DNA from 4 places in the Streptomyces sp. NPDC012466 genome. Region 3 is predicted to be linked to each of the others. Evidence: riboswitches for the same ligand, from Rfam matches in the RefSeq annotation. Region 3 holds a riboswitch; each other region holds the start of a gene.
The links. A riboswitch is a leader RNA that binds a small molecule or an ion and turns the genes downstream of it on or off. The one in region 3 is predicted to bind cobalamin.
Positions count from the first base shown of each region.

Region 1 (4,941 bases), on a different contig from region 3:
TTTCGCGGTGGTGGCCGTGGCGCGGCCCGCGGGCTGGACGGGTGTCGCCGGGCTGCTGCCGGCCGCGGGCTTCGTGATCTTGCTCACGGTGGGTCAGATGCTGGTCGTGCCCGCCGCCCGCGCCTGGGTGCCCGACCTGGCCGAAGAGGGCCGGCTCGGCCTCTACATGGGTGCGCTGTCGTCGGTCTCCGGCCTGATCGTCCTCGCCGGCAGCGCGGCCACGGGCTCCCTGCTCGACCTGGACCTGCCGGCCGCCGTGCCGTGGCTGGCCCTCGCGGCCGTACCCGCCCTGGCGGTGGCCCTGCTGCCGCGCCGGGCGGAGGGGGCGGGCGCGGCGGCCTGATACGGCGCCGGGAGGCGCCCGGCGCGCCCCGGCGACCGGCGCGCGGGAGTGTCACCCCGGCGGACGCTCTCCCCGCTCGGGGATCTCCGGGAGCGCACCGTCCGGGGAGACCACTGTGGCGATCATGGGCCGTGCCGCGCCAGTATCCTGGGTCGGCTGCGGCACCCCCCCACCAATCCCCGTGCGGAAGCGGGGAGTTCGGCCTGCGGCGATGACCTTCCCACACGCATGAGACGAGGACGAGTGCTGCTAGCGGGCCGCTACCGGCTGGATGTTGAGATCGGGCGCGGTGGAATGGGAGAGGTCTGGCGTGCGTACGACGAGACGCTCGCCAGAGCGGTGGCCGTCAAGCTGCTGCTGCCCCAGGACACCGACGCCACGGCAACCTCCCGGTTCCGTCTGGAGGCGCAGACCGCCGGGCGCCTCAACCACCCCAACGTGGTGGGCGTCCTGGACTTCGGCGAGTTCGACAACCGGCTGTACCTGGTGATGGAGCTGGTCGAGGGCGACAGTCTCGCCGGGGTGCTGAACGGCTCCGGCACGCTGCCCGCCGAGCGGGTGGCCCATCTCGCCGCGCAGGCGTCCGCGGGGCTCGCCGCCGCGCACGGGCAGGGCATCGTGCACCGCGACGTCAAACCCGCCAACCTGCTGCTCGACGCCAACGGCACGCTGAAGATCGGCGACTTCGGCATCGCCCGGTTCCTCGACGACCCCGGCGCCGCGCTGACCGCCACCGGCCAGATCGTCGGCACCGGCCTCTACCTCGCGCCCGAACGGGCCCTGGGCAAGCCCGCGGGGCCCGCCTCCGACATGTACTCCCTGGGCTGCGTGCTCTACCAGCTCCTCAGCGGCCGCCCGCCGTTCCAGGCCGACACCGCCGTCGCCCTGCTCCACCAGCATCTCGACTCGGCTCCCGTGCCGCCTCGCGAACTCGGGGTCTCCGGACTGCCGCCGGCGTTCGAGAACTACCTCCTCGGCCTGCTCGCCAAGCAGCCCGAGGACCGTCCCACCGCCCAGCAGGCCGCCGAGTGGTTCACCGGGGGCGCCTGGCGGGGCCTGCCCGAGCCGCTGCCGGAGGTCTCGCCGCCGCTGCGGCCGAAGACCGCGTCCGCGGCGCCGTCCGCCGGGCCGGGCCCGTACACCGCCGAGACCAGCAGCCCGACCACGTACGCGCTGCCCGCGACCACGGGACACCGCACCGCGGCCCGGGCGGCCCAGGCGGGTCGTTCGGGGCGCTCACGCGGGCGCGGCGGCCCCGGCAACCGCTCCCGGGTGGTCGCGACGGCCGCCGCCGCGGCACTCTTCCTCGCCGCGATGCTCCTCGGCATGCGCTGGTTCTCGCCCGACACCACCGCGGAGGGCACGGAACCCGACGCGTCCCCGTCCGCGAGCAGCCCCGCCGCCACGCCGGCCACCGACTCCGCCACGTCCGTCTCCCCCGACCAGGACGCCGGCCCGGCAGCCGCTCCGGGGGCCGCCGGCACGCCGGGCACCGGCACCGTGGCCGATGTCACTCCGTCCACGCCGGCCGCCTCCCCGCCCCCTCCCGCGCCCGCGTCCGGCACCCCGGCTCCCGCCGGGGAAGCGGGCGACGGCGGCCCGGAGCAGCCGAAGCCGGAGAAGCCGGGCCCCGCCGGGGAAGGCGGGGAGGGCGACGACGGCGGAGACGACGGGGGCGACGACTGACACGGCCCGGACATCGCGTGACGGGACCCTTCCCGCAGCGCGTGGATCAGCCGGGGGATGCGCCGGTGTGCGAGCGGGCGCCCCCTCGCGCGCCCCCAGGGGTGGCTTGTCATCGCCCTTACCCCGGCCTTATTGTCACCAGGCCTTGGTGAACGGGAAATCCGGTGTGATGCCGGTGCGGCCCTCGCCACTGTGAATCGGGAAGTCCGGCTCCGGCCCTCACGGGCAGCCACTGGGTCCTCGCGACCCGGGAAGGCGGAGTTCGGGCGGTGGTACCCGTCAGCCAGGAGACCGGCCAAGGCGCGTCAACCATCCACGAGGTGCTGGAGAGGGTCTGCTGAGCCATGCACATTGCCGAGGGTTTCCTTCCTCCGGCGCACGCGGTCGCCTGGGGCGTCGCGTCGGCGCCGTTCGTCGTCCACGGGGTCCGGTCGCTCACCCGTGAAGTGCGCGAGCACCCCGAGAGCACCCTGCTCCTCGGTGCGTCCGGCGCCTTCACGTTCGTCCTGTCCGCCCTGAAACTGCCGTCCGTCACCGGCAGTTGCTCGCACCCCACCGGCACGGGCCTCGGAGCCATCCTGTTCCGGCCGCCCATCATGGCGGTGCTGGGCACCATCACCCTGCTCTTCCAGGCGCTGCTGCTCGCGCACGGCGGCCTGACCACGCTCGGCGCCAACGTCTTCTCGATGGCGATCGTCGGTCCCTGGGCCGGATACGCCGTCTACGCCCTGCTGCGGCGCTTCAACGCGCCGCTGATGGTGGCCGTGTTCTCCGGCGCGTTCGTCGCCGACCTGTCCACCTACTGCGTCACCAGCGTGCAGCTGGCGCTCGCGTTCCCCGACCCGGGCAGCGGATTCCTAGGCGCGCTCGGCAAGTTCGGTTCCATCTTCGCCGTCACCCAGATCCCGCTCGCGGTGAGCGAGGGCCTGCTGACCGTGCTCGTGATGCGGCTGCTGGTGCAGTCCAGCAAGGGCGAACTGACCCGGCTGGGCGTACTCCTCACCAAGAAGCAGACCCGGACCGAGACCGAGGCGGTGGCCCGATGAGCAGGAACACGAAGATCAACCTGGTGCTGCTGTTCGCCGTGGCCGCGCTCGCGGTGCTGCCCCTGGCACTCGGCCTCGGCGACCACAAGAAGGAGCCGTTCACGGGATCCGATGCCGAGGCCGAGACGGCGATCACCGAGCTGAAGCCGGATTACGAGCCGTGGTTCTCGCCGCTGTACGAGCCGCCGTCCGGAGAGATCGAGTCGGCTCTGTTCGCCCTCCAGGCGGCTCTCGGTGCCGGAGTCCTCGCCTACTACTTCGGCCTGCGCCGGGGACGCCGGCAGGGCGAGCGGCGGGCGCTGGAGCGGGAGGCCGGCAGCGCGCTCGCGGGCGCCGCGGGGAAGTCCACCGCGGAACAGGACTGAGCCGGGTGCTGCCGATCGACGCGGCGGCGCACGGCAGTCGCTGGCGCCGCCGCCATCCCGTGGACAAGGCCGTGCTCGGGCTCGGCCTGACCGTGCTCGCGATCTCCCTGCCGCCCTGGCCGGGCGCGGCCCTGGTGCTGCTGACCGCCCTGGTGGTGCTGCTCGGGCCGGCCGGTGTGCCCGGGCGGCGGCTGTGGCGGGCCTACCGGGTGCCGCTGGGCTTCTGTGTGACCGGCGCGGTCACACTGCTCGTCCAGGTGGGCGGCCCGGGCGGCTTCGTCTCCCTCGCCGCCGACGGGCCGCTGCGGGCCGGGGAGTTGCTGCTGCGCACCTCGGCGGCCTCGCTGGGCGTGCTGCTGTTCGCCTTCACCACCCCCATGTCCGACCTGCTGCCGCGCCTGGTCCGGGCCGGGATTCCCGCGCCGGTCGTCGACGTCGCGCTGGTGACGTACCGGATGAGCTTCCTGCTGCTGGACTCCGTGCGTCGCATCCGGGAGGCCCAGGCGGCCCGGCTCGGGCACACCAGCCGGAGCGCGGAGTGGCGTTCCCTGGCCGGGCTGGGCGCGACCGCGTTCGTCCGGGCCTTCGACCGGGCCACCCGTCTTCAGGCCGGGCTCGCCGGGCGCGGCTACGACGGCACCCTGCGCGTCCTGGTGCCCAAGGCCCGGGTCTCCGTCCGCTTCACGGCGGCCAGTTGCGCGCTGCTCGCGGCGCTGGCCGTCCTCACCCTCGTACTGGAAAGGCCGCTGACATGAGCGAGCCCGCCCTCGTCGCCCTGCGGGGCGCGTCCTTCGCCTACGAGGACGGTCCGGCCGTGCTCAGCGGCCTCGACTTCGAGATCCGCGAGGGGCGCGCGCTCGCGCTGCTCGGCCGCAACGGCAGCGGCAAGACCACGCTGATGCGGCTGCTGTCCGGCGGGCTGCGGCCCCACGAGGGCGTGCTGACGGTCGAGGGCCGGCCGGTGTCGTACGACCGCAAGGGCCTGACCCGGCTGCGGACGACCGTGCAGCTGGTGGTGCAGGACCCGGACGACCAGCTGTTCGCGGCCTCCGTCGAGCAGGATGTGTCGTTCGGGCCGCTGAACCTCGGCCTGGACGACACCCAGGTGCGGGCGCGGGTGGCGGAGGCGCTCGCCGCCCTGGACATCACGGCCCTGGCCGACCGGCCCACCCATCTCCTCTCCTACGGGCAGCGCAAACGCACCGCCATCGCCGGCGCGGTCGCCATGCGGCCCCGCGTCCTCGTCCTCGACGAGCCGACGGCCGGACTCGACCCCGACGGGCAGGAACGGCTCCTCACGACCCTCGACGGGCTCCGTGCCGCCGGCACCACGGTCGTGATGGCCACGCACGACGTCGACCTGGCCCTGCGCTGGGCCGACGACGCGGCGCTCCTCACCCCGTCCGGTGTCCGCACCGGGCCCGCGGCCACGGCACTGGCCCGCACCGACCTCCTGCGGGAGGCGGGACTACGTCTGCCCTGGGGGGCCGCGACGGCGGAA
Region 1 covers NZ_JBIBEQ010000001.1:177,432-182,372, forward strand. The annotation lists gene ACFY9E_RS00825 (MFS transporter) at 1-343, shown strand, start outside; gene ACFY9E_RS00830 (protein kinase) at 638-2,029, shown strand; cobalamin riboswitch at 2,159-2,344, shown strand; gene ACFY9E_RS00835 (energy-coupling factor ABC transporter permease) at 2,374-3,075, shown strand; gene ACFY9E_RS00840 (energy-coupling factor ABC transporter substrate-binding protein) at 3,072-3,440, shown strand; gene cbiQ (cobalt ECF transporter T component CbiQ) at 3,446-4,195, shown strand; gene ACFY9E_RS00850 (ATP-binding cassette domain-containing protein) at 4,192-4,941, shown strand, end outside.
Region 1: another riboswitch for cobalamin. It lies ahead of ACFY9E_RS00835 (energy-coupling factor ABC transporter permease); the one in region 3 lies ahead of ACFY9E_RS21665 (ABC transporter substrate-binding protein).

Region 2 (4,941 bases), on a different contig from region 3:
AGTCGGCACCGGAGGCGGCCCGGGCCGCCAGCAGGTCCGTGTCGGCGGTCGACAACAACAACACAGTGCTCATGCGGGCGCTCCCGGTGGAATGAAGGGCAGTCCTTGCGGCGCGCCGGACTCGATGAGCCGCCACAGCGCGTCCGTGTCCGCGTGCTGTTCGATCAGATCGCCGAGCCGGTCGAGCTGCTCCTCGCGCAGCGCGGCGAACGAGGTGTCCGGAGCGGGCACGAAGCGGCGGCCCGCGGCGGCCGCCACCTCCCGCAGGAACGCCCGCCGGAAACCGTCCGACTCCAGTGAGCCGTGCCAGTGCGTGCCCCAGGTCTGGCCGACCCGGCACCCGTCCAGGAAGGGGTCCCCGCCGGTCACGTCGGCGACCCCGTGGTGGATCTCGTAGCCCTCGACCTGCTGGCCGAGGGCCTCGCCCGCCGGCCGGGTGAGGGTCTTCTCGCGGGCGAACCGCACCCGCACGGGCAGGATCCCGAGCCCGTCGACGTGACCCTTGCGGCTCTCGACGTCGTCCTCGATGTGCTCGCCGAGGATCTGGAAACCGCCGCAGATGCCGAGGACGGGCCGCTGCTCGGCGGCCCTGCGGGCCAGCGCGCCGGCGAGGCCGCGCTCGCGCAGCCACTCCAGCGCACGGACCGTTCCCCGGGTCCCGGGCACGATGACGAGGTCGGCGTCGGACAGCTCCTCCGGCCGGTCCACGAACCGCACCACGACGCCCGGTTCGGCGGCCAGCGCGTCCACGTCGGTGAAGTTGGACATGAGCGGCACGGCACAGACCGCGACCCGCAGCACGTCCTCCCCGACCGGCGGGGCGACGACGGACTCCCGCACCGCTCCCCGCAGGGACACCCGAAGCCCGTCCTCCTCGTCGATGCCGAGCCCGTGCCGGAACGGCAACACGCCGTACGTACGCCGCCCGGTGAGGCCTTGCAGCATGTCCAGGCCCGGCTCCAGCAGGGAGACGTCCCCGCGGAACTTGTTGACGAGGAACCCGGCGACGCAACGCTGGTCCTCGGGCGACAGCAGCGCCAGGGTCCCGAAGAACGAGGCGAACACACCGCCCCGGTCGATGTCGCCGACGACGAGCACGGGAAGCCCGGCGTTACGGGCGATCCCCATGTTCACGATGTCCGTCCGCCGCAGATTGATCTCGGCGGGAGAACCGGCCCCCTCACAGATCACCGCGTCATACGTGCCCCGCAACTGCTCCAGACAGTCCAGCACCGTCCCGAGCAGCCTCTGCTGCCGCCCGCCGTGGTAGCCGCGCGCACTCATCTCCCCGACCGGCTTGCCCAGCAGCACGACCTGACTGCTCTGCTCACCCCCGGGCTTGAGCAGCACGGGATTCATCAGCGCGGTCGGCTCGACCCGGCAGGCCTGCGCCTGCATGGCCTGCGCCCGCCCGATCTCGGCCCCCTCCTTCGTCACGAAGGAGTTCAGGGACATGTTCTGCGCCTTGAAGGGCGCGACCTTGACGCCCTGCCGCACCAGCCACCGGCAGATCCCGGCGGTCACGACGCTCTTGCCCGCGTCGGAGGTGGTGCCGGCGACGAGAAGCCCACCGCTCATGTCATTTCCCCCTCTTCAGCAACCGCGCACCGGCGCACACGCCGAGCGCCAGCCAGGTGACGCGCCGCGAGAGCCGCACAGCCCGTGCGACGTCGTGCGTGCCGACGGCACGCCCCCCGGTGTTCAGCACGGGCCGGTCCTCCACCCGCCCGCCGTACGAGAGCGTCCCGCCCAGCCGCACCCCGAGAGCCCCCGCGAAAGAGGCCTCCACCGGACCGGCGTTGGGGCTCGGGTGCTTCGCCGCGTCGGCCCGCCAGGCCCGCACGGCACCCCGGGGATCCGGCCCGGCCAGGGCTGCGAGGACCGCGGTCAGCCGTGCTCCCGGCCAGCCCGCGAGGTCGTCCAGCCGCGCGGAGGCCCACCCGTACCGCCGGTAGCGGGCCGACTTGTGTCCGACCATCGCGTCCAGGGTGTTGACGGCCCGGAACCCGAGCAGCCCCGGCACCCCGCCGACGGCTCCCCACACCAGGGCCCCCACCACCGCGTCGGAGGTGTTCTCGGCGACCGACTCGACCACGGCCCGGGCGATGCCGTCGGCATCGAGGGCCTGCGGGTCCCGCCCGCACAGATGCGGCAGCCGGGCCCGGGCCGTCTCGACGTCACCGGCCTCCAGGGCCCGCCCGATGGCCTGCGCCTCCCGCGCGAGCGAAGTCCCCCCGACGACGGCCCAGGTGGCGGCACCCGTCAGCGCGACGGAGGCGACGGAGGACGTCCGCACGGCCCGCGCGGCGACGGAGCCGAGGGCGACGGCCCCCGAGGTGCACACGGCGGTGTGCAGCGCGCCCCACCCGCGGTGGTCCCGCCACAACACCCGTTCCACGGCACCCGCGGCCCGTCCGAACGCGGCGACCGGATGCCCTCGGCGAGGATCACCGAGCAGCAGGTCACCGATCAGACCGGCGGCGGCACCGTACGCGAAGACGCGACCGGCACCCATGGGCTCAGCCGGCCGGAAGGGCAGGCGGAGGCGGGGTGTTGGAACGGGATCGGCAGCCGCGCATGGCGATACGTGTCCTCACTCAGGGTGTCCACGCCCTGGTTCGACGAGACCGGCGGCGAGAGTTCCTGGCTCCCGGGGATCACTACCCCGGTGACAGTGGCGGGACCGCGCCGGACTCTCACCGGCTTCCTCTCCTGCCGCCGTACTGGCCCCGGCAGTCCACCACGGCCGGCAACCGCCGTCAACTTGCCGTTGACCTGCGAGGGGAGAGTGTGGAGAACCCCACACCGGCCCCTTCCCGCACACGACGACCGGGCGGCGCGGGACCGGAGTCCCGCGCCGCCCGGCGGACACGATGTGCGGTCGGGCCGTCAGGCCACGATCAGGTAGATCCCGTAGCCCACGGCCGCCGCGCACGCCGCGAAGCACGCGTACGCTCCCGTGACCGCGAGCCCGGCGGACCCGCCCTGCGCCACCGCGCGCTCGCGGCGCGACAGGCCGGTGATGCCGAGGGTGAACAGGCCGACGAGGGCAACGGTGACCACGAGGCTGACACCGAAGACGGAGCCGAGGGCCGCCCAGTCGATCTTCATCTCAGAGACTCTTCCTTGTAACCGGTGGGCGGGGTCAGACCGTGGTGGTCGTGGTCGGCGTCCGTTCGGCCGTGGCCTGCGCCGGGAACGAGGGGACCGGCTCCTCGGCGACCGTGCCGCCCGCAGGCGGCGGCGTCACCGCGGCCATCGCGGTGGTCACCACGCCGGCCGGCTCCGCCTCGTCGGCGTCGTTGACGTTGGTGTGGTCGACGACCTCACGCCGGGACAGCTTCCAGATCGCCGCGCTGGAGGCGACGAGGAAGACGGCCACCACGGCGGTGCCCCAGTTGCCGAAGCCGGTGACGTACTCGGCGAGCGCGCCCACCAGGGCCGCCGCCGGGAGCGTCAGACCCCACGCGACGAACATCCGCGTCGCGGTCGACCAGCGGACGACACCGCCCTTGCGGCCGAGCCCCGCGCCCATCACCGAGCCGGACACCGAGTGCGTCGTGGAGAGGGAGAAACCGATGTGGGAGGAGGCCAGGATGACCGTGGCCGCGGAGGTCTGGGCGGCGAAGCCCTGCTGCGGCTGGAGGTCGGTCAGTCCCTTGCCCATGGTGCGGATGATGCGCCAGCCACCCAGGTACGTGCCGAGCGCGATGGCGAGACCCGCCGAGAGGATGACCCACATGGGCGGGTCGGAGTCGGGGGCGACAGCGCCGCCGGCGACCAGGGCGAGGGTGATGACACCCATCGTCTTCTGGGCGTCGTTGGTGCCGTGGGCCAGGGAGACCAGGCCGGCGGAGGCGATCTGGCCGGCTCGGTAGCCCTTCTTGGACGCCTGGCTGTCGGCCTTGCTGCCGAGGGAGTAGGTCAGCCGCGTGGCGAGCATCGCCGCGATGCCCGCGACCAGCGGGGCGGCGATCGCCGGGATGAGCACCTTGGTGACCAGCACGTCGCCGTGCACCGCGCCGACGCCCGCCGAGGCGATCGTGGCACCGATCAGGCCGCCCATGAGGGCGTGGGAGGAGCTGGACGGCAGGCCGACCAGCCAGGTCAGCAGGTTCCAGAGGATCGCGCCGACCAAGGCGGCGAAGATGACCTCGGGACGGATGCCGGCCTCGTCGACGAGGCCCTTGGAGATCGTGTTGGCGACTTCGACGGACAGGAAGGCGCCGACCAGGTTGAGGACCGCGGACATGGCCACCGCAACCTTGGGCTTCATGGCGCCCGTGGAAATGGTCGTGGCCATGGCGTTCGCGGTGTCGTGGAAACCGTTCGTGAAATCGAACGCGAGTGCGGTTACTACCACAATCGCGAGGATCAGCGAGAAGCTTTCCATTTACCCAGGCAATCGTTCGAGGTCGTTGACGGTACGAACGTAGGCAACCTGAGTGAACGGAAGATGAACTGGGAGGGGCGCAGGGGTGACCGCAAAGGGGGGTCGTGACTCCGCCCCGGAACGGCGGTCCCGGCGCCCGTCGGTCAGGCGCCTCGCGCGAACCGCTTCAGCCGATCGAGCGACCCGTCGAAGAGATTCTGGTCACCCGGCAGGGAGCCGCTGTCGCCGGCGCGGGTGATCTGGCCGGCCCCGCCCGGCGAGCCAGGCCGTAGCAGCCGTGCTTCTTGTCGTACGGGTTGTATGCGATGTCGAGCGCGGGCGGGCCGGCGGTGCGAAGTGGTAGGCGCCGCGCACCGGGCCCGCCCCGCGCACGCCGTCGTACTGCCGGCCGCGGCGGGGATCTTCCCCCAGGAATGGCGACGTGTACGGCGAAATCCTCCGGAGTGTACGGAAAGATCGGTGCATGTCCGAAGATCTCCGGCCGGGCAACACGCCCCGGCCGGCGGCGCGTTGAGTCTCCGCCTGGCAGGATCGCGGCATGGCTGAGC
Region 2 covers NZ_JBIBEQ010000011.1:53,517-58,457, reverse strand. The annotation lists gene cobN (cobaltochelatase subunit CobN) at 1-73, opposite strand, end outside; gene ACFY9E_RS33150 (cobyric acid synthase) at 70-1,578, opposite strand; gene ACFY9E_RS33145 (cobalamin biosynthesis protein) at 1,580-2,515, opposite strand; cobalamin riboswitch at 2,615-2,773, opposite strand; gene ACFY9E_RS33140 (hypothetical protein) at 2,890-3,111, opposite strand; gene ACFY9E_RS33135 (inorganic phosphate transporter) at 3,146-4,393, opposite strand; gene ACFY9E_RS33130 (class II aldolase/adducin family protein) at 4,932-4,941, shown strand, end outside.
Region 2: another riboswitch for cobalamin. It lies ahead of ACFY9E_RS33145 (cobalamin biosynthesis protein); the one in region 3 lies ahead of ACFY9E_RS21665 (ABC transporter substrate-binding protein).

Region 3 (4,941 bases):
CCCGGAGTGCCCCCGGCCACGACCCGCCCCGCGCACAGCACGACGACCTGATCGCAGTACATCGCCGCGAGGTTGAGGTCGTGCAGGGCGACCACGGTGGTGACCGGAAGACCCGTGACGAGGGTGAGCAGGTCGAGCTGGTGGTGGATGTCGAGGTGGTTGGTGGGCTCGTCGAGGAGGAGTTCGCGGGGTTCCTGGGCGAGCGCGCGGGCGATCTGCACCCGCTGGCGTTCGCCGCCCGAGAGGGTGTGCCAGGGCTGGGCGCAACGGCCGGTGAGGCCCGTGCGCTCCAGGGCGGCGCGCACGGCCCGCTCGTCGTCCGCGGAGGCGGGCGCCCAGGCCCGCCGGTGCGGGACGCGGCCCAGCCGTACGACGTCCTCCACCGTCAATTCGATCTGGGTGTCCGACTGTTGCTCGACGACGGCGAGGCGGCGTGCGACCGTGCGCCGGGGCAGCTCACCGAGTGGTGCGCCGTCGAGCGTGACGACTCCGGAGGTCGGCGTGAGCAGTCCGGCCAGCAGCCGCAGCAGCGTGGACTTGCCGGAGCCGTTGGGGCCGAGGACGCCGACGGTGGAGCCGGGCTCGGGCGCGAGGGCCACGCCGTCCAGGATGAGGCGTCCGTCGGCACGGCGACCGACCCGGTCGGCCCGCAGCCCCTCACCCTTCGAACGCCCGGTGCCGCTCACCGCACCCTCCGCGTCCGGTACAGCACCGCCACGAACGCCGGCACTCCGATCAGCGACGTCACGACCCCCACCGGAACCTCCTGCGGATCGAGGACGGTACGGGCCAGGGTGTCGACCCACACCAGGAACACCGCCCCCGCGAGAGCGGTGACCGGCAGAAGCCGTGCGTGCCCGGGACCGGTCAGGGCCCGGGCGGCGTGCGGCAGGACCAGCCCCACGAAGCCGATCGCCCCGGCCGAACTGACCAGGGCGGCCGTGAGCAGGGCCGTGACGCACAGCAGCACCAGGCGGGTGCGGGCGACGGACACCCCGAGCGCGGCCGCCGCGTCCTGCCCGAAGGCGAAGGCGTCGAGGGTACGCGCGTACGACAGGCACACCACCAACGCCAGGGCCAGCACCGCCAGGCACAGCCACACGTCGGTCCAGCCGGCGCCGCCGAGCGAGCCGAGGAGCCAGAACAGCACGCCGCGGGTCGTCTCGGCGTCGGCGGCGGTCATGACGACGAAGGAGGTGAGCGCGGAGAAGAGCTGCATGGCGGCGACGCCCGCGAGGACGACCCGGTCGGTGGTGCCGCCGAGGGTGTGACTGAGCAGCAGCACCAGCGCGAACGACAGCAGGGCGCCGAGGAACGCCCCGGCGGACACCGGGAGGGCGCCGCCGCCCACGCCGAGGACGACGACGAGGACCGCTCCGGTGGAGGCGCCCGAGGACACTCCGAGCACGAACGGGTCGGCGAGGGGATTGCGCAGCAGCGACTGCATCACCGCCCCGCACACGGCGAGTCCGGCCCCGCACACCGCGGCGAGCAGGGTGCGGGGCAACCGCAGCTGCCAGACGATCCCGTCCCGGATCGGCGTCAGCCCCGAGCTGCCGAGACCCAGGTGGGCGGCGACGACGGACCACACGTCGGCGACCCGGATGTCGGCGGGGCCGATGGTGATGGCCACGGCGAGGGAGGCGGCGAGCGCGACGGCCCCCGCCGCGCCCAGCGCGATCGACCCGGATGTCGGCGGGGCCGATGGTGATGGCCACGGCGAGGGAGGCGGCGAGCGCGACGGCCCCCGCCGCGCCCAGCGCGAGTCCGGCCCCGCGTCGGGCCCCGGGGGCCGGCTCGCTCCGGGTGGTCACTTCACCAGCCCGAACCGGCGCAGCCCCGCGGCCACCCGCTCCACGCCCTCGACGGTGCGGATGGTCGGGTTCATGGCCTGCCCGCTGAGCAGCACGTACCGCTTGTGCCGGACGGCGTCCATGTTCCTGGTGACGGGGTTGGACTCCAGGAAGGCGATCTTCTTCGCGGCCGACTCGGCGGTCTGCGACTTGCGGGTCAGGTCGCCGATGACGAGGACGTCGGGGTCGCGGTCGGCGACCGTCTCCCAGTTGACCTGCGGCCATTCCTCGCGGGTGTCGTCGAAGGCGTTCTTCGCGCCGAGGACCCGGGTGATGATGCCCGGCGCTCCGCAACAGCCGGCCGTGTAGGGCGACTCGGAGTTGGCGAACCAGTACAGGAGGGTGACGTCGGAGGCGTCGATGCCGGCCGTGGCCTTCTTCATGCGCTGCTGGAGGGAGGCCACGAGCTTGTCGCCCCGCTCCTTCACCCCGAACACGGTCGCGAGGTCCCGGACTTCGCCGTAGACGGTGTCGATGCCCAGGGCCTTGTCGCGTGCGCCGTCGCCGCCGCCGGAGTTGTCCTTGCCTGCGCAGTCGGACGGGGAGACGTAGGTGGGGACGCCGAGCTTCTCGAACTGCTCGCGGGTTGCGACGCCGCCCTTGCCGAGGGTGGAGACGAAGGACGCGGCGACGAAGTCGGGGTCGGCGTCCAGGACGCGTTCGAAGGACGGGTTGTCGTCGGCTAGGCGCGGCACCGACGCGTTGGCCTTCTCCAGCCCCTTCATCACCGGGTCGGTCCAGGTCGCGGTGCCCGCGAGGCGGTCGGTTAGACCGAGGGACAGCAGGATCTCGGTGGTGCCCTGGTTGAGGGAGACCGCGTGCCGCGGCGGGGTCTCGACGGCGACGTCGTGGCCACAGTTGACGAGCGTGACGGCGGCCTTCGCCGTCGTGGGTCCGGAGGCGCCGCAGCCGGTCAGGAGCAGGGAGCCGGCCGCGAGCAGGACGGCGGCACGGGCGGGTAGGGCGAGGGACACGGGAACCAGTCCTCAGGCGTCGAGGGCCCATTCGCGGAGCCCGGTCGTACGGTGCTCCCCCGCCGCATGCGGCCGCGGGGGCCGCCAGCAGGTCTTCGGACTCGGGTTCACCCGGATCGGAGCGCCTTCCCGGACGTCCACGAGGGAGTCCAGTGGCCGAGGCCCCGCCCGTCCCCCTCACCGCTGCGCGTCAGTTCCGGATTCGCACCGGATTCCCTGACCCACGTACATGGGTTCGACTGGCCTCGGCAAGCTATCACGGAGGCCGTCCGGGGAATCACCGCGCACCCCGCGCCGTTGACCCGGGAGCAGTTCGTCCACGACTCCCGAGGAGGCCGCCGGTGTACGGCGACGAGGCAACGGTCCGCAGGATTCTCACCGGGCTCGGCGACACCTGGGCCGTGGTGGGCCTGTCGTCGAACCGGCAGCGCGCGGCGTACGGCGTCGCCGCCGTGCTCCAGCGCTTCGGCAAGCGCGTCGTGCCGGTGCACCCGAAGGCGGAGACGGTGCACGGGGAGAAGGGGTACGCGAACCTGGCGGACATCCCCTTCGAGGTGGACGTGGTGGACGTCTTCGTGAACAGCGACCTCGCCGGAGCCGTCGCCGACGAGGCGGTCGCCAAGGGCGCGAAGGGCGTCTGGTTCCAGCTCGGCGTCATCGACGAAGCGGCGTACGACCGGACCCGGGCGGCGGGCCTGGAGATGGTGATGGACCGCTGCCCGGCGATCGAGATCCCACGGCTGTCTCATCACCGCGTACAGGAATCCTGAAGCGTTTCCCACGAAATCCCCGTGCCCGGTCAAGGCTGCACAACTCGTCTTCTGCGGTCGCCTGACCCCTTCCTAACCTGAGGCCTCTTGCTCGCCGAACTCCCCGAGTTCATCTCTGAGAGGCCCCGCATTCATGGAAAGAGACGGCCTGCGCCGGGAGGTCGGGCTGATCGGGCTCATGTGGGCCTCGGTCGGTTCCATCATCGGCTCGGGCTGGCTGTACGGCGCCGAGAAGGCCGTCGTGGCGGCCGGCCCCGCGGCGATCCTGTCCTGGCTCATCGGCGCGGTGGCGATCGTGCTGCTGGCCCTGGTGCACGCGGAACTGGGCGGCATGTTCCCGGTCGCGGGCGGCACGGCCCGCTACCCGCACTACGCGTTCGGCGGACTGGCCGGCATGTCCTTCGGCTGGTTCTCCTGGCTCCAGGCGGCGACCGTGGCACCGATCGAGGTCGAGGCCATGATCGGCTACGCCGGGCACTGGCACTGGGCACAGGGCTTCCAGCACGCGAAGGACGGGACGCTCACGACGAGCGGCTTCGCCGTCGCCGTCGTCCTGATGGCCGTGTTCGTCGTCGTCAACTTCCTCGGCGTGCGGATCCTGGCGCACACCAACAGCGCCGCCACCTGGTGGAAGGTGGCCGTGCCGCTGGCCGCGATCTTCATCATCGCGGCCGGCAACTTCCACCCGGGCAACTTCACCGAGCACGGTTTCGCCCCCTTCGGCGCCCACGGCGTGCTGAGCGCCGTCAGCTCCAGCGGCATCATCTTCGCTCTGCTGGGCTTCGAGCAGGCGATCCAGCTGGCGGGCGAGAGCCGCGACCCGCAGCGTGACCTGCCCCGCGCCACGATCGGCTCGGTCGCCATCGGCGCGGCCATCTACGTCCTGCTCCAGGTCGTCTTTATCGCCGCCCTGCCGCTGAGCTCCTTCGCGCACGGCTGGACCAAGCTCGACTACCCCGGCATCAGCGGTCCGTGGGCCGGACTCGCGACCCTGGTGGGTCTCGGCTGGCTGAGCGCGGTGCTGTACCTGGACGCGGTGGTCTCCCCCGGCGGCACCGGCCTGATCTACACGACGGCCACGTCCCGCGTCTCCTACGGTCTGGCCCGCAACGGTTACGCGCCGAAGCTCTTCGCCCGCACGGACGCGCGCGGCGTGCCGTGGTTCGGGCTGATCGTGTCCTTCGTGACCGGCGTGGTCTGCTTCCTGCCGTTCCCCAGCTGGCAGCAACTGGTCAGCTTCATCACCTCGGCGAGCGTGCTGATGTACGCGGGCGCCCCACTGGCCTACGGCGTCTTCGCGGACCGGCTGCCGCACCGGGAGCGCCCCTACCGCCTGCCCGGCGG
Region 3 covers NZ_JBIBEQ010000005.1:565,422-570,362, forward strand. The annotation lists gene ACFY9E_RS21655 (ATP-binding cassette domain-containing protein) at 1-686, opposite strand, end outside; gene ACFY9E_RS21660 (iron chelate uptake ABC transporter family permease subunit) at 683-1,681, opposite strand; gene ACFY9E_RS21665 (ABC transporter substrate-binding protein) at 1,811-2,827, opposite strand; cobalamin riboswitch at 2,896-3,086, opposite strand; gene ACFY9E_RS21670 (CoA-binding protein) at 3,169-3,597, shown strand; gene ACFY9E_RS21675 (amino acid permease) at 3,731-4,941, shown strand, end outside.

Region 4 (4,941 bases), on a different contig from region 3:
GCGCTGCTCGGGTTCATGGCGATCGCGGCCGGCATCAAGGTGCAGAACGGGCAGCTGGCCATTCCGCAGCTGTTCGAGACGATGTTCCCGGACTGGTTCGCGGGCGTGGCGTTCGCGGCGATCGGCATCGGCGCGCTGGTGCCCGCGGCCATCATGTCCATCGCGGCCGCGAACCTCTTCACCCGCAACATCTACAAGGACTTCATCAAGCCGGACGCCACACCGGCGCAGGAGACCAAGGTCTCCAAGCTGGTCTCCCTGCTGGTGAAGGTGGGCGCCCTGGCCTTCGTCCTCACCATGGACAAGACGGTCGCCATCAACTTCCAGCTCCTGGGCGGCATCTGGATCCTGCAGACCTTCCCGGCCCTGGTCGGCGGCCTGTTCACCCGCTGGTTCCACCGCTGGGCGCTGCTCGCGGGCTGGGCGGTCGGCATGATCTACGGCACGGTCGCCGCGTACGGTGTGGCCTCCCCGACCCAGAAGCACTTCGGCGGCTCCGCGAAGGAGATCCCCGGCATCGGGGAGATCGGCTACATCGGCCTCACGGCGTTCGTCCTGAACGTCGTCGTCACCGTCGTCCTGACCTTCGTCCTGAGGGCCGTGAAGGCTCCCGACGGCATCGACGAGACCGAGCCGGAGGACTACACGGCGGACGCGGGCGACCCCGGGGTCCAGGTGGAACTCCCGCCCGCCACCGCCGGTTCGGCCCACTGACGTCAGGGGCACCAACCAGCGCACACCACCCGCAGCGGGCCACCGTGACCGACCGTCACGGTGGCCCGCTGTCGTATGTGATGCCCGGGGTCTCTCACGCGGCTCCCGGACATCACTCTGGTGACCTACCAGTTGACGCTCTGAAACCAGCGCGACACAACATCTGGGGGTGCCATGCGCGCCTGGCACAAGATGTATGCTCATGCTCGCTGTCGCCGCAGGGGAATCCGGTGCGAATCCGGAACTGTCCCGCAACGGTGTACTTGTGCATGTTTCGTGCACAGGAGTCAGTCCGAGGACCTGCCGACAGCGCACCCGGCCACCCGGCCGGTGTGCCCTGACGTCCGGGCCTCGTGGAATGGGCCGGTGGACGCGGCGCCGTGTGCGTTCGCGTGCTGCCCCCTGCCCTCGACGAGGCCCCCGTGCCGAGCGAGGGAGAGCCCCACGTGACCATCGCGCCAGCCGAACCGGTCTCAGCCGCCGAAGAAGTGCAGGACGCTCCCGGAGCCGCGTTGCTGCGGACCCTGACCGAGCTGACCGCCGACCTCCCCGACACCGACCCCGGCCGGGTCGCCGCCGCCGCACTGCGCGGCCGGTCCGCCCGGGCGGACGAGACGGAGTTGCGGGAGCTGGCGACGGAGGCCGCGGCCGGTCTGATCTCCGAGGACCCCGCTTACTCCCGGCTGGCCGCCCGGCTGCTGACCATCGGCATCCGCGACGAGGCCGCCTCGCAGGGCGTCACCTCCTTCACCGAGTCCGTCGCGGTCGGCCACCGCGAGGGCCTCATCGCCGACCGCACCGCCGAGTTCGTGCGGCTGCACGCCGCCCGGCTCGACGCGCTCATCGACACCGGCGCCGACGACCGCTTCGGCTACTTCGGCCTGCGCACCCTGCACAGCCGCTACCTGCTCCGGCACCCGATCACCCGCAAGGTCGTCGAGACGCCGCAGCACTTCATGCTGCGCGTCGCCGCCGGTCTGGCCGAGGACGACACCAGCCGCTCGGTGGACGAAGTCGCCGCGCTCTACGCGCTCATGAGCCGCCTCGACTACCTCCCCTCCTCCCCCACCCTCTTCAACTCGGGCACCCGGCACCCGCAGATGTCGTCCTGCTACCTCCTCGACTCCCCCAAGGACGAGCTGGACTCCATCTACGACCGCTACCACCAGGTGGCCCGGCTGTCGAAGCACGCCGGCGGCATCGGACTCGCCTACTCCCGCATCCGCGCCCGCGGTTCGCTGATCCGCGGCACCAACGGGCACTCCAACGGCATCGTCCCGTTCCTGAAGACCCTCGACGCCTCGGTCGCCGCCGTGAACCAGGGAGGCCGTCGCAAGGGCGCCGCCGCCGTCTACCTGGAGACCTGGCACTCCGACATCGAGGAGTTCCTGGAGCTGCGTGACAACACCGGTGAGGACGCCCGCCGTACGCACAACCTGAACCTCGCGCACTGGGTGCCGGACGAGTTCATGCGGCGTGTGAACGCCGACGCGCAGTGGTCGCTGTTCTCCCCCTCGGACGTGCCCGAGCTGGTCGACCTCTGGGGCGAGGAGTTCGACGCCGCCTACCGGGCGGCCGAGGCGAAGGGGCTGGCGAAGAAGACGCTGCCCGCACGCGAGCTGTACGGCCGGATGATGCGCACCCTCGCGCAGACCGGCAACGGCTGGATGACCTTCAAGGACGCCGCCAACCGCACCGCCAACCAGACGGCCGAGCCTGGCCACGTCGTCCACTCCTCCAACCTCTGCACGGAGATCCTGGAGGTGACCGACGACGGGGAGACGGCGGTCTGCAACCTGGGCTCGGTCAACCTCGGTGCCTTCGTGAGCGACGGGGACCTCGACTGGGAGCGCCTGGACGAGACCGTCCGCACGGCCGTGACCTTCCTCGACCGGGTCGTCGACATCAACTTCTACCCGACCGAGCAGGCGGGCCGCTCCAACGCCCGCTGGCGTCCGGTCGGCCTCGGCGCCATGGGCCTGCAGGACGTCTTCTTCAAGCTGCGCCTGCCCTTCGACTCGCCCGAGGCCAAGGCGCTGTCCACCCGTGTCGCCGAGCGCATCATGCTCGCCGCCTACGAGGCTTCGGCCGACCTCGCCGAGCGGAGCGGCCCGCTGCCGGCCTGGGAGAAGACCCGTACGGCCCGGGGCGTGCTGCACCCCGACCACTACGACGTGGAACTGGCCTGGCCCGAGCGCTGGGCGGCCCTGCGCGAGCGGATCGCGACGACCGGCATGCGCAACTCCCTGCTCCTCGCCATCGCGCCCACGGCCACGATCGCCTCCATCGCGGGCGTGTACGAGTGCATCGAGCCGCAGGTGTCCAACCTGTTCAAGCGCGAGACGCTGTCGGGTGAGTTCCTCCAGGTCAACTCCTACCTGGTGGACGAGTTGAAGCGGCTCGGCGTGTGGGACGCCCGCAGCCGGGAGGCCCTGCGCGAGGCCAACGGCTCGGTGCAGGACTTCGCCTGGATCCCCGAGGACGTCCGCGCCCTCTACCGCACGGCCTGGGAGATCCCGCAGCGCGGCCTGATCGACATGGCGGCGGCCAGGACCCCGTTCCTGGACCAGTCCCAGTCCCTGAACCTCTTCCTGGAGACGCCGACCATCGGCAAGCTCTCCTCGATGTACGCCTACGCCTGGAAGTCCGGGCTGAAGACGACGTACTACCTGCGCTCGCGCCCGGCGACCCGGATCGCCCGCGCCGCCCAGGCCACCGTCCCCGTGCAGGCCACCCCGGATCCCGAAGCGGTCGCCTGCTCCCTGGAAAACCCCGAGTCCTGCGAGGCCTGCCAGTAATGAGCACCCAGAACCTTCTCGATCCCGGCTTCGAGCTCACCCTGCGCCCCATGCGCTACCCGGACTTCTACGAGCGCTACCGGGACGCCATCAAGAACACCTGGACGGTGGAGGAGGTCGACCTCCACTCGGACGTCGCCGACCTCGCCAAGCTGTCACCGGCGGAGCAGCACCTGATCGGCCGCCTGGTCGCCTTCTTCGCGACGGGTGACTCGATCGTCGCGAACAACCTGGTGCTCACGCTGTACAAGCACATCAACTCCCCCGAGGCGCGGCTGTATCTGAGCCGGCAGCTCTTCGAGGAGGCCGTGCACGTCCAGTTCTATCTGACCCTGCTCGACACCTATCTGCCCGACCCGGAGGACCGTGCGGCGGCCTTCGCGGCGGTGGAGAACATCCCGTCCATCCGCGAGAAGGCCTCGTTCTGCTTCAAGTGGATGGACTCGGTGGAGAAGATGGACCGGCTGGAGACCCGGTCCGACCGCCGGCGTTTCCTGCTCAACCTGATCTGCTTCGCCGCGTGCATCGAAGGCCTGTTCTTCTACGGCGCCTTCGCCTACGTGTACTGGTTCCGCAGCCGGGGCCTGCTGCACGGCCTGGCCACCGGCACCAACTGGGTGTTCCGCGACGAGACGATGCACATGTCCTTCGCCTTCGACGTGGTCGACACCGTCCGCAAGGAGGAGCCGGACCTGTTCGACGACCGGCTCCAGCAGGAGGTGACGGACATGCTCCGGGAGGCCGTCGAGGCCGAGCTGCAGTTCGCGCGCGACCTGTGCGGGGACGGTCTCCCGGGCATGAACACCGAGTCGATGCGGCAGTACCTGGAGTGCGTCGCCGACCAGCGGCTCACCCGCCTGGGCTTCGCTCCGGTGTACGGCTCCGAGAACCCCTTCTCCTTCATGGAGCTCCAGGGGGTTCAGGAGCTGACCAACTTCTTCGAGCGGCGGCCCTCCGCGTACCAGGTGGCGGTCGAGGGGACCGTCGACCTGGACGAGGACTTCTGAGCCGGTTCGCTCTCCCGGGCCTCCTGGGCCTCCCGGATCTGACGGTCGATGCGCCGCTCGCGCACCAGGCCGATCACTGACGGGAGGACCAGGAGGACCAGCGTCCCGAGTACGAAGATCATTGCGATGAGTGTCTGCGTCTGGTTCGTGTCCATGGACACCACTGTCGCGCTGAATACTCCTTACCGTCAGTGGCAGTACTGCCGTAGACCCTCGAATTACTGCCACCGGCGAGGCACACTGGACGCATGCTGCAGAACGTGGCCGTCGCCCTGCTCGACGGCGTGAACCCCTTCGAACTCGGTGTGGTGTGCGAGGTCTTCGGCACCGACCGCAGTGACGACGGCCTGCCGGTGTACGACTTCGCCGTCGCCTCGGCCGAGGGCCCGGTCCTGCGCATGAACTCGGGCTTCTCGCTGCAC
Region 4 covers NZ_JBIBEQ010000012.1:203,986-208,926, forward strand. The annotation lists gene mctP (monocarboxylate uptake permease MctP) at 1-714, shown strand, start outside; cobalamin riboswitch at 904-1,037, shown strand; gene ACFY9E_RS35305 (ribonucleoside-diphosphate reductase subunit alpha) at 1,161-3,512, shown strand; gene ACFY9E_RS35310 (ribonucleotide-diphosphate reductase subunit beta) at 3,512-4,519, shown strand; gene ACFY9E_RS35315 (helix-turn-helix domain-containing protein) at 4,768-4,941, shown strand, end outside.
Region 4: another riboswitch for cobalamin. It lies ahead of ACFY9E_RS35305 (ribonucleoside-diphosphate reductase subunit alpha); the one in region 3 lies ahead of ACFY9E_RS21665 (ABC transporter substrate-binding protein).